DNA from 3 places in the Vibrio sp. 10N.261.51.F12 genome. Region 1 is predicted to be linked to each of the others. Evidence: predicted binding sites of a transcription regulator. Region 1 holds the regulator's gene; each other region holds the start of a gene.
What was found. The regulator PurR, encoded in region 1, represses purine synthesis genes. The targets are predictions, from matches to a motif close to TNANGNAAACGTTTNCNTNA.

Region 1 (4,324 bases):
TCGACACTGGAAGACTGCAATACTTGTCGCATCTCTTCACCGCTTTCAGCCTCGCTTACTAAATAGCCTTCACTCTCAAAGTAACCAGACAACTTGCTACGCGTAACGACATCATCTTCAACTACTAATACGTGATAACTCATATTCACCGTTTCTATTCTATCTATGACCGAAGCCATTCTATTCATAATTAGTCACAATTCTAGCGGACATTACGGTATTGTGTAGAAAGTCGTGCTTTTATTGATTCAAGACAAGAACACTTTTTATCCACTATATGCAATCAGAACCTTGCCCATCTGGTGTCGCTTTAAAACCATCAACCGCTCTTTTATTCATTTATCTTCATAAACGTTCGATTTTTTTCATTATTGCCCTTACTGCTGTTCATTTTTATTGTCTAAAATAAGGGCAAGACTTTTGGAGAGAACAAGATGCAAGAATTGAAAGCATTTAATGAACAACGTGCAGAGATATACTGGTGGCTTTCTAGCCTATTTGCCAAAGAGCTCACTCAACAAGAACTGGATAAATATCACAGTGTCGAAATACGTTCTTTTTTGAGCGGTCTCGGTGAAAACCCATCACTCGAAGCGCCGATCAATACACTCATTGATGGCTTGAACCGATTACAGACTCGAGAAGACGCCCAACTTGAGCTATCCGCAGATTTTTGTGACCTATTTCTTAAATCAGATAAGCATGGCGCATTACCTTATGCCTCAATGTACATAGGTGAATCAGGTCTTCTCAATGATAAACCGGCTAATGACATGACCGAGCTGTTAAAAAAACACAATGTCGCCGTCTCTGAAGACTTAAATGAGCCAGCCGATCACCTCGCGATAGAGTTGGACTTTCTCGGCAACCTTATTATTCGTTCTAATGAACTGGAGTCCGAGGCGCACATCAACAACGCATTATTAGAGCAAGCTGATTACCTTAATCAGCACCTGATGACATGGCTGCCTCAATTCGAAAAAAAATGTAAAGAGTATGATGTATTTGGATTTTACGCCGCGGTAGCAACACTCCTCATTGCATTTTGTCAGTTAGACCTTAACTATTTAACTGCTGAGTAACCGATGCAGACACCGCTATCAATCAAGGTGGCGGTGTTACCCCATATTAATTTTAATTTATCATCAAATTTGTCGGTTGAAACGTTGCTAGAGTCACCGACTAGCATTACAATCCGCCGTTTCAATGCGAAAACCAAATTTTAGTGCCCCATGCTTTCCTATCTTTAGCTATTATGTCCTTGTCAGGTGAATAGCTAACCCACAATTGGAATCCAATGTTTCACTAGGTTCACTTACTCGGTACGCATTCCATACACCAAAGCGCTTTTTTAATTAAACAAAGCTGCATTACCGCAACGACGTTTTTGCTGACCATACGCAAAAGCCGTTACTAATAGGATAAAGCTATGGCAACAATCAAAGATGTCGCCCGTCTAGCTGGCGTTTCAACTACTACTGTGTCTCACGTTATTAACAAAACACGTTTTGTTGCCGAAGCCACACAAGAAAAAGTCAACGCCGCCGTAGAAGAACTCAATTACGCGCCAAGCGCCGTTGCGCGAAGCTTAAAATGTAACTCAACAAAAACCATCGGTATGTTGGTTACACAATCAACGAACTTATTCTTCTCCGAGGTTATCGATGGCGTTGAAAGCTATTGCTATCGTCAAGGTTACACATTAATTCTGTGTAACACTGGTGGCGTGTATGAAAAGCAGAGAGATTACATTCGGATGCTAGCAGAGAAGCGCGTCGACGGTATTCTCGTTATGTGTTCAGATCTCACAGAAGAGCTTCTTAGCATGCTTGATCGTCACTCCGATATTCCTAAAGTGATCATGGACTGGGGTCCTGAGAGCTCGCAAGCAGATAAGATCATTGATAATTCGGAGGAAGGTGGTTATCTCGCCACAAAATACCTAATTGATAAAGGTCATACGGACATCGCATGTTTGAGCGGTCACCTAGAAAAAGCGGTGTGCCAAGAACGCATTATTGGTTACAAGCGTGCGCTATCAGAAGCCGGCATCGAAATGAAAGAAGACCGTATATTTGAAGGTAACTTTGAGTGTGACACAGCGGTCATCGCAGCGAATCGTATTGCCGCAATGGAAGAACGACCAAGCGCCGTGTTCTGCTTTAACGATACGATGGCGTTAGGCCTAATGAGTCGTTTACAACAACTCGGTTTGAACGTACCAGAAGATATCTCTGTGATTGGTTACGATAACATTGAGCTTGCTGAGTATTTTTCTCCACCACTGACGACGGTTCACCAACCGAAACGTCGTGTCGGAAAGAACGCCTTTGAGATTTTGCTAGAACGCATAAAAGATAAAGGTCATGACAAACGTATATTTGAGATGCACCCCGAGATAATTGAACGCCACTCTGTCAAAAACCTGACAAAAAAATGACAAAGGCGCCTAGTTAGGCGCTTTTTTTTGATCTTGTTCCCAGATTTTATACGCCTTATTGTTAGTTTATGTTACCTCTTAAGCACAAATACCCGTCTAATTTTTGAAGCAACATCACACTTTAGTTATATCTCAATGCAGATTAGCGCATTTTTTCTTTATTCTAACAAAGTCACGCACAGGGCAAACCATCTGAAAAGTTGGGACGCAAAGCCTCCGGCCTAAACCATTTATGGTAGGTAGCGGGGTTACCGATGGCAAAGGACACTGAATTCTTGTTTTTAATTTAACAAGGAATTGATGCCTGTTTGCTACACTCTCGGACCTGATTTTGGTGACACAATCAAATAACACCGAGAAAAGACAAATATGGACAATCCAATATTAAAAAATTCGATGCAGTTGTTCGCTCAACTTGGAAAAGTCAAATCCCGCTCTATGTTCGGTGGATTTGGCATTTTTGTTGACGATACGATGTTTGCATTAGCAGTGAACAGTAAATTACACATCAGAACTAACCCAACAACCGTCGCGACATTCAAGCAAAACGGCTTCAAACCTTACGTTTATAAAAAGCGCGGATTTCCAGTAGTGACAAAATATTTTGCCCTACCTGAAGATAGCTGGGATGACAGTGAAATAATATTGAGCTACGCACGCTCAGCGTTGGATTACGCAAAAGATGAAAAAGTAAAACAATCTGACTGCAAACCAACCCGATTAAAAGATCTCCCGAATTTACGTCTTGCAACAGAGCGCATGCTCAAAAAAGCGGGGATAGAATCGGTGAACTCACTTCAAGAGCATGGATCCGTTGAAGCCTTCAAGGCCATTCAAAAAACACACTCGACAAGTGTCGGTCTCGAATTACTTTGGGCGTTAGAAGGTGCGATTAATGGTACTCACTGGTCTGTGATTCCACAAGCCAAGCGCGACGAGCTAGCCAATCATATCAATTAGTACTTGCTCTCTCTTACTTATAAAAAAATCAGCCCATTAGCTGATTTTTTTTTATCTGTTTGAAAGTTAAATTCCGATGTTCGTGTCTTATACTAAAGATGCATTATCGACATGGAGTAGGACATGAGTAAAAAATTGTTATTGGGCTTAGGATTTGTTGCCGTTATTGTTTTTCTAGGCGTAGAGTTTGGACAATACCTGACCTTAGAAAATGCCAAGGCACAACAGGCAGCGCTTGCCACTTATATTGACAATAATTTTTTGGTTGCCGCGCTTACCTATTTCTTTCTGTATATCACCATCACCGCCTTCTCTGTCCCAGGCGCCGCTGTCGTCACTTTGTTGGGCGCCGCGTTATTTGGTTTTTGGGTGAGCTTATTGCTGGTCTCTTTTGCAAGTACTATTGGCGCTACGCTCGCTTTTCTTAGCAGTCGTTTTCTTCTACGTGATTGGGTACAAAAGCGGTTCGGCGGTAAACTGGCGACGATCAACAAGGGCGTTGAAAAGGATGGCGCGTTTTACCTTTTTTCTTTGAGGCTCATCCCTATTTTCCCATTTTTTCTAATTAACCTACTCATGGGGCTAACCCCAATTCGTGTTTCAAAATACTATTTGGTCAGCCAACTTGGTATGCTACCGGGTACCGCGGTTTACCTTAATGCAGGCACCCAACTCGCCAGTATTGACAGTTTATCAGGCATAGTATCACCCGCTGTTCTCGCTTCCTTTGCATTGTTAGGGTTATTTCCTTTAATCACGAAATGGGCGATGGCTCGGTTTTCAAAATCACCCCAGGTACAGACTAAATGAAGATATACATAGGTAATAATCCTACCGAAACACATATCATGCAACAGCAACTGTTTGCCGAAGGGGTTCAGTGTGAGGTACGTGGCGAGGGGGTATTTGGATTGAGAGGCGAAG
Region 2 (4,324 bases), on a different contig from region 1:
CAAATGGCATCGAACGTTGCCATGTCTTTATCAGCAACCGCCATTACGTAACGCTCTTGAGATTCGTTACACCAGATCTCAAGTGGGCTCATGCCCGGCTCATCGTTTGGCACGTCACGTAGGTTGAAAATACCGCCACGCTCACCATCGTCTACCAGCTCAGGAAGTGCATTCGAGATACCGCCCGCGCCTACATCGTGGATGAATGCGATTGGGTTGGCATCACCTAGCTGCCAACAACGGTCAATAACTTCTTGGCAACGACGTTCCATCTCTGGGTTTTCACGTTGTACAGAAGCAAAGTCTAGATCTTCAGAAGAAGAACCAGAGTCCATTGAAGATGCCGCACCGCCACCAAGGCCGATATTCATCGCTGGACCGCCAAGCACGATTAGGCTTGCACCGACTGGGATCTCTTTCTTTTGAACATGATCATCACGGATGTTACCTAGACCACCAGCAAGCATGATTGGCTTGTGGTAACCACGAACTTCTTCACCGTTATGAGAGTTAACTTTTTCTTCGTAAGTACGGAAGTAACCGAGTAGATTAGGACGACCAAATTCGTTGTTGAATGCCGCGCCACCTAGTGGGCCTTCTAGCATAATATCCAACGCCGTTACGATACGGCTTGGCTTACCAAAATCCGTTTCCCAAGGCTGAACGAAGTTCGGGATCTTAAGGTTAGATACAGAGAACGCCACTAAACCTGCTTTTGGCTTACCACCAATACCGGTTGCGCCTTCATCACGGATTTCACCGCCTGAACCTGTTGATGCACCTGGCCACGGAGAGATTGCCGTTGGGTGGTTGTGCGTTTCTACTTTCATCAAGATGTGAGTCTTTTCTTGATGATAGTTATATTGACGTGTTTTTGGATCAGGGAAGAAACGTCCAACGGTTGAACCACTCATGACAGCGGCGTTATCTTTATAAGCAGACAACACATGCTCTGGTGTTACTTCGAACGTGTTCTTAATCATCTTAAACAATGATTTTTCTTGCTTAACGCCATCGATAGTCCAATCAGCGTTAAAGATCTTGTGACGACAGTGCTCTGAGTTCGCTTGTGCAAACATCATAAGCTCGATGTCAGTCGGGTTACGACCTAGCTTTTCAGTGAAGCTTTCAAGAAGGTAATCAATTTCATCTTCTGCGAGTGCAAGACCCAGCGTGATGTTCGCTTCTTCGAGGGCTTTACGGCCACCGTTCAATAAGTCAACCTCAGCATAAGGAGCAGGTTCTGCTACCGTGAAGAGCGCCGACACTGAATCGAAGTCAGAAAAAACAACTTCCATCATGCGGTCATGAAGAATCGCTTTTAACTCAACTAATTGAAGCTTAGTTAGCTCAGTAGAAGACTCAACATAAAAAGCGGTACCACGCTCTAAGCGTGAGACTTTATTAAGACCACAGTTATGCGCAATGTCTGTCGATTTAGACGACCATGGCGAGATAGTACCCGGACGAGGCGTGACAAGTAACAATGTGCCCGTTGGTTCGTGCTCTTCGATTGTTGGTCCGTAAGTCAGTAGCTTTTCCAACTTTTCAATTTCAGACGCGTCTAGGTCTGACGTTAGATCGGCAAAGTGAGCAAACTCAGCATAAATACCCGTTACAGGTAGGCTTAGTTCACGACAAAGATCGACTAGCTTGTTAACACGAAACTCAGAAAGAGCTGGGGAGCCACGCAAAATTCTCATGTGCTTAGGTCTCTTATGCAATTGATTTGAGGTGATATTGGAATAAATTCAATTGGTTACATCATAAAAATGAACGTATGCCAATTTCTCCTACCCTGATTCGGGCGTATTATAGTGTATTTTTTTTTGTGACGTAACCACTAACGCAAACGTTTTCGTCATTTTTTTTCGAAAGACAAAAAACCGTCGTTCAATGTCGATAAAGTGATAGTAAACGAGAGTTTCTATGATGTTGCTTTGCCAGAAGTTCTAGCTTTGGTATAAAGGCAACATAGTTCTTGTGAGATAAATGAATTAATGCGAAATATTTCTGATATACGTTGGCTAAAGCTTGCCTCCTTGTTGACCTTATCTTTAGGGCTCTTTGGATGCCAGATTGATTCTGATCCTAAAAGTGAGCTAGAAGGCATCAAAGAGCGTGGTGTGCTTCGAGTCGGCACGCTTAACAATCAGCTTTCTTATTATATCGGCCCCGATGGCCCGACAGGGCTCGATTATGAGCTCGCACGTCAGTTTGCTGATGAATTAGGCGTAAAACTGGAAATGAAACCCGCTTATCGTTTAGCGAGCCTCTTCCCTGCCCTAGAGAAAGGGGAGATTGATATTATTTCCGCAGGGCTAAGCCAGTCTCCTCAACGAATTAAGCAATTTAGAGCAGGTCCAGCGTATTATTACGTCAGCCAACAAGTAGTCTATAAAAAGGGCCAATGGCGCCCAAGAAACCTAGAACAGCTTTTAGCAAATCAGGCGGAATTAGTCGAAAAAGCCGAGGGGGAGGACATCTTTGCTGTCGTACAAGACTCTCACTTTGAGCGGACGTTGGATAACGTTGCGGAAAATAACCCTGAATTTCACTACAAAGTCGATGCCAATGCCGATGTCAACGATCTGCTCAAGCAAGTCTCTGAAGGCGAGCTACTGTTCACCATGGCAGATTCGGTCGAACTCTCTCTTTCGCAACGAATCTACCCAGATTTAGCCCTTGCTTTTGAAATGACCGAGGACCAACCGATATCTTGGTATATGCGTAAATCGGATGATGAGAGTTTATACGCATTACTTATCGAGTTTTTTGGCAACCTCAAACAAAGCGGTGACCTCGCCAACCTAGAAGAGAAATACATCGGTCATATCGGTACATTCGATTACGTCGACACGCGCGCCTTTATTCGAGCTCTCGACAGTAAACTACCGAAATGGTCACCATTGTTTAAACAGTACTCTCAAGAGTTCGACTGGCGCCTAATTGCTGCTCTAGCCTATCAAGAGTCACATTGGAACCCCGTAGCCAAATCTCCAACTGGGGTGCGTGGGATGATGATGCTGACCCTACCAACGGCTAAAATTGTCAATGTGACTAACCGCCTTGACCCTGAGCAGTCTGTTCGTGGTGGCGTACAGTACCTGCGCTATATCGTCGGCCGAGTCCCCGATTCCATTCCCGAACACGAAAAAATATGGTTTGCGCTTGCCTCATACAACCTTGGGTTTGGTCATATGATGGATGCTCGACGACTAACTAAGCGCCAAGGTGGTAACCCTGACGCTTGGGCTGATGTTAAAGATCGCCTGCCTCTATTGCGCCAAAAGAAATACTACAGTCAAACTCGATATGGTTATGCTCGTGGAGATGAGGCTCAAAACTATGTCGAAAACATTCGCCGCTACTATCAAAGTATTATTGGCCACGTTGACAAGAAAATTGCCGCCGAGGCCGCACTGGATAATAGCACTGAGGGGATAGAGGTCATTACCCCCATAGAACCGGTATCTGGCGCTGAGGGTTCAATCTCTCATTCGGTCAGCAGTGCTGTTGCATCATCGCCTGAAAATAAAACTACCTCGTCAAGTGAAGCCAGCGCGTCAGGTGACACTCAATAAGAATGGCTTTGTGCCGATAAAATAATCCTGCTGAGATAGCAGACATCCAAGGGTAAAAACGCGTCGAAAGTTACGTCCGTTTTTACCCTTGATTATTATGCGACGGCACTCAAACTATGAAAAAGCGCCAACTCATCCTAAATTAATGATATTGTCACATCCGCAATGTATACACCTGTAGCGCACTTTGAGGATAAGGGATGTTTGATTCCCCCCTCACCTGCCCACTGAGACAACTAATTATTAGTGATAGGAGATCGTTTCATGCTTGCTAAGAGACGAGTACAATCAAAAAACCTGAGTAAAACGGTCTCGGCTAATCGCCGAAAACGTAAACTGGCCAATAACAAGAAAAAAATCATTTGGCGTAATCGTGCATTCATGCAGCTTATCGCGCCTTAAACTATTTTGTACAAACACCTGGCAATCAGGTGTTTGTTGTTCCTTTTTCTTTTTGTTCACGCTTGGCTTTTTTGGCGTCTTTGATCTCTTTTCGTCTGCGCTTAAAAAACGCTTGAAGCTGACCTCGGCACTCATCAGCCAACAACCCCGCCTCAACGTCAGCATAATGATACGAAGCCTGACTCTCAAATAAATTAAGTACCGTCCCTGCCGCTCCCGCTTTCAAATCTGGCGCGCCATAAACGATTCGTTTCACTCTGCTATGGAGTAACGCACCCGCGCACATCGGGCATGGCTCTAGCGTCACGTACAATGTGGTATCAAGTAGGCGATAGTTC
Region 3 (4,324 bases), on a different contig from region 1:
TAAGACAATAAAGAACCCCGCAGAGTGCTGGTTCGTCAATCGAACCAACTCGCCTTCTTCAGGCTCGAATACGGTATTCTGATGGTCAAAGAACCAGCTCTTCGGCTGTACCGGCTTATGAAAGCGCTTGGCCGCTACACAATACAGAGCTAACTCGGCTTGTCGTGGTTCAGAAAGGTCTAATGTACTAATTTGGTCTTTATAGATTTGAAACGCGGACGCGTCATCAACTGTGAAGTTATTCTGACCCATCGCGCACTCAACTAAGAGTTTTCGGGAAAGATTGGTTTTAAAAACCATCTCATCTCCCAAATCCAGCATCAGAGAATTTTCATCCTCATCCATATACCAGATCCATGTATCGCTGGGTTTAAGCATCGTTCCGTCTCTTATAACTAAAGAATAATCAGACTGTTAGGTAAAACGCTTAATTACCTTTTTGGTCAGTTGATTCTAATTCTACAAACGATTGGATAAAAAAAAAGGGGAAAACTATTTCCCCTCTCTATGGTTATAACTTGGACAGAACTGTCAATATATGAACGTATTGCTCGTCTATGAGCGTATTAATGAGTGAAGAACATTATAAGTTCTTCACTATCTCTTTCACGAGCTTAGGTCCATGGTAAATAAAACCTGAATAGACTTGGACCAATTCAGCACCAGCCATCAACTTTTCTTTTGCAGATACATAAGAATCGATCCCGCCAACACCAATGATCGGTAGTTTACCTTCAAGATGCTTAGCCAGTAAGCGCACCACTTCGGTACTGCGTGACTGAACCGGTCGTCCGCTCAGTCCACCAGCTTCATTTGCATGCTTCATACCGTCAACAATGGTACGGTCTAACGTCGTATTCGTCGCGATCACACCATCTATATTGTTGTTAATGAGTGATTCACAAATCTGTTGAAGCTCATCATCGCTAAGATCTGGAGCAATTTTCAACGCAAGTGGCACATACTTTCCATGCTTCTCGGCCAACTCGGCTTGCTTTGCTTTTAGCTCACTGAGAAGATCGTCAAGTGCTTCACCATACTGCAGCGAGCGCAGCCCTGGTGTATTTGGGGAAGAAATATTAACGGCAATATAGCCTGCATGTTCATACACTTTTTCCATGCAAATCACATAGTCTTCAGCCCCTTTCTCAATCGGTGTGTCTTTATTCTTACCAATATTGATCCCAATAATACCGTCGTACTTCACCTTTTTAACATTCTCAACTAGGTTATCAACGCCTAAGTTATTGAATCCCATTCGGTTAATAATGCCCTCAGCTTCTACAAGACGAAAGAGGCGTGGTTTGTCATTACCCGATTGCGGACGTGGTGTAACCGTCCCTACTTCGACAAAGCCAAAACCCATGGCACCAAATGCTTCAATGCACTCGCCATTTTTATCAAGACCAGCAGCAAGTCCCACTGGATTCTTAAAAGTCAGTCCCATACATTCGACTGGACGATCAGGTAGATGTTGACGATAAGCTAAGTCAAGAGGTGTGCCGGTAAAGCGCTTGAAGTTTTGAATAGCAAGATCATGAGCCTTTTCGGCATCAAGTTGAAAAAAGCCAGTTCTGGCCAGACGGTAAAGCATGGTGCCTCCGATAGATAACCCGTGTAAACGGGGAGGTATTATTCACGCAAACGTTTAAACTTGCAATTGAGAATTCGCTTTTGTTTACCAAAAGCAATCGTTTAGGCGAATAAGCATACAATCACAGAGTGACAACGTCACTAATAACGCTAAAGTAATAAAAAACGCCCTAATTGGGCGCTTTTATTTAGGCTAAACCTAACATTATCTGATTAACATACTGCGTGAAGCTCTGGCTTAAGCCGTGGCCGCACAGTTTAGATTAAGTAGGCTTAACTCTCTTAAGGCCACAGAGAACTTAGCAAACTCATGAACATTACCCACTTTAAATTCATTGAGTATGTTCTCCCAACGTTGAAGGCTTACTGAGTTCGTCTCCATCCAATTATCAAGTGACAGGATAACGTTTTTATCGTCACCACAACCACACCGCAGTACTTGGGCGGTGAGTTGGCGTTGTTGCCAATCGAGATCTTCTCTAAATGCCGCTCTTGCAAGTGCTTGCCAGTTATTGTCTACCGCTTGGCCATTGATTTGATTCAAGAACCAATGAAGCGACAAACGATCCCCAAGATGGAAATACAGTTTTGATACTTGCTCAACAGCAACGTTGGCTTCTGCGGCTATTTCTGAAATATCCACAGCAGACAATAGGCTTGATAAACGAGACACATAGTTTGCTAGATCTGTATCTACCCCGCTCTCAATCCACACTTGGGCTTGTATATTGTGTTCAGCGACTTCTTCATTAACTAAACAAGTTTCAAGTTTTTGTTCAATTTTAATCACATTATCGCGGTAGCGTGCGACAAGTTGTTCTACTGACTGCTTGCCAGGGCGATTACGTAATAACCACCTCGCTAACCGGCGTAATGTGCGGCGAACAATAAACAGTAGCTCATATTGAGCCTCAGAGGTCGCGACATTATCAAGTTTACGAATTTGCTCAAAGGTAAATGCAAAACCGTAAATCTCTCGTGACGCTGCATAGGCGTTTGCAATATCAACAATGGTTGCACCCGTCTCTTCTTTTAGACGCGTAACAAAGTTGCACCCCATTTCGTTCACCATTTGATTCGCCAATCCTGTTGCGACAATTTCTGCCTTCAATGGATGGTTAGGCATACTATCAATATAGTGACGGCGTAACAGTGATGGGAAGTATTGAACTAATTGTTGGTTGTGATACGGATCATTGGCAATTTCATCAACGGCTAATTGCTCTTTAAGGACCATTTTCCCATACGCGACAAGAACAGATAGCTCGGGACGAGTCATCCCAATGCCTTGCTTCTCTCGCTCTAGCAAATCATCATCGGCGGGAAGATACTCTAACCCACGATCTAAATAACCGGCTTTTTCTAGTGTATGAATAAACCGTATTTGCTCCTTCATAAGCGGAACGCCCTGGTATTCAGTCACTGAAATAGACTCAGCTTGGCAATATGCATCGTCAAGCACGATGTCACCAACTTCATCTTCCATTGCCTCAAGCGTCTCATTGCGCTGTTTAATCGTCAGATCACCACTTGAGACCAGTCCATTAAGGAATATCTTAATGTTAACCTCGTTGTCTGAGCAATCTACGCCACCAACGTTATCGACAAAATCAGTATTAACTCGACCACCAGCCAACGCGTACTCAATACGGCCAAGCTGTGTCATACCAAGGTTGCCCCCTTCACCAACCACTTTAGCGCGTAAGTCACCGCCATTGATGCGAAGTACGTCGTTAGCACGGTCTCCTACGTCGGTATGCGTCTCCGATGACGCTTTCACGTACGTGCCGATTCCACCATTCCAAAGAAGATCAACTTTCATAGAAAGTAACATCTTGATGAGATCGTTTGGCGTCACGGAACTTTTCTTTGTGCCCACCATTTTTTGGATCTCGGGCGTCAATGTGATCGATTTCGCCTTGCGTGGGAAGATCCCACCACCAGCAGAGATCAATTTAAGATCGTAATCTTCCCAACTCGAACGAGGCAGATCAAATAAACGCTTTCTCTCGATCCAGCTCGTCGCTGAGTCTGGATTTGGATCAATAAAGATGTGCATATGGTTAAACGCGGCTTGCATACGAATATGCTTGGAAAGCAACATACCGTTACCAAACACATCTCCTGCCATATCGCCTACACCAATTGCAGTAAAATCTTCACTCTGGCAATCAATTCCCATTTCGCGGAAGTGTCGCTTAACGGACTCCCATCCGCCTTTCGCTGTAATACCCATCGCTTTATGGTCATAACCGTTAGAACCACCAGACGCAAAAGCATCACCAAGCCAAAAGTTATACTCTGCTGATACAGCGTTAGCTAAGTCAGAAAATGTTGCTGTTCCTTTATCCGCTGCAACCACCAAGTATGGATCATCTTCGTCATGACGTACCACACTTTTTGGGGGAGCCACCTCTCCTTCGATGATATTGTCAGACACATCAAGTAACGCACGAATAAACTGCTTGTAACAACGTTGACCTTCAGCAAAAATTTCATCACGCGAAGTCAGTTGTGGCTGACGCTTACAAACAAAGCCACCTTTTGCACCAACGGGCACAATCACTGTATTTTTAACTTGCTGAGCTTTTACTAAGCCTAGAATCTCGGTACGGAAATCCTCTTGTCGATCAGACCAACGTAATCCGCCACGAGCGACCTTACCGCCACGTAAATGCACACCTTCTATATCAGAGGCATACACAAAAATTTCAAATGCAGGGACAGGGGC

Region 2: a site for PurR is predicted at 1,845-1,864, ahead of purL (phosphoribosylformylglycinamidine synthase). Genes of this name have one in related genera too.
Region 3: a site for PurR is predicted at 1,637-1,656, ahead of pyrD (quinone-dependent dihydroorotate dehydrogenase). Genes of this name have one in related genera too.

The regions. Positions count from the first base shown of each region.
Region 1 is NZ_JBFROV010000016.1:252,714-257,037, reverse strand. Features, by position in the region: gene torR (two-component system response regulator TorR) at 1-143, opposite strand, end outside; gene torD (molecular chaperone TorD) at 435-1,082, shown strand; gene purR (HTH-type transcriptional repressor PurR) at 1,430-2,440, shown strand; cyclic di-GMP riboswitch class I at 2,613-2,696, shown strand; gene AB4405_RS11425 (TfoX/Sxy family DNA transformation protein) at 2,810-3,400, shown strand; gene AB4405_RS11420 (TVP38/TMEM64 family protein) at 3,524-4,210, shown strand; gene AB4405_RS11415 (DUF2007 domain-containing protein) at 4,207-4,324, shown strand, end outside.
Region 2 is NZ_JBFROV010000046.1:35,079-39,402, reverse strand. Features, by position in the region: gene purL (phosphoribosylformylglycinamidine synthase) at 1-1,703, opposite strand, end outside; gene mltF (membrane-bound lytic murein transglycosylase MltF) at 2,001-3,584, shown strand; gene AB4405_RS21885 (hypothetical protein) at 3,849-3,986, shown strand; gene tadA (tRNA adenosine(34) deaminase TadA) at 4,012-4,324, opposite strand, start outside.
Region 3 is NZ_JBFROV010000041.1:45,574-49,897, reverse strand. Features, by position in the region: gene AB4405_RS21380 (cell division protein ZapC) at 1-378, opposite strand, end outside; gene pyrD (quinone-dependent dihydroorotate dehydrogenase) at 584-1,594, opposite strand; gene AB4405_RS21370 (NAD-glutamate dehydrogenase) at 1,832-4,324, opposite strand, start outside.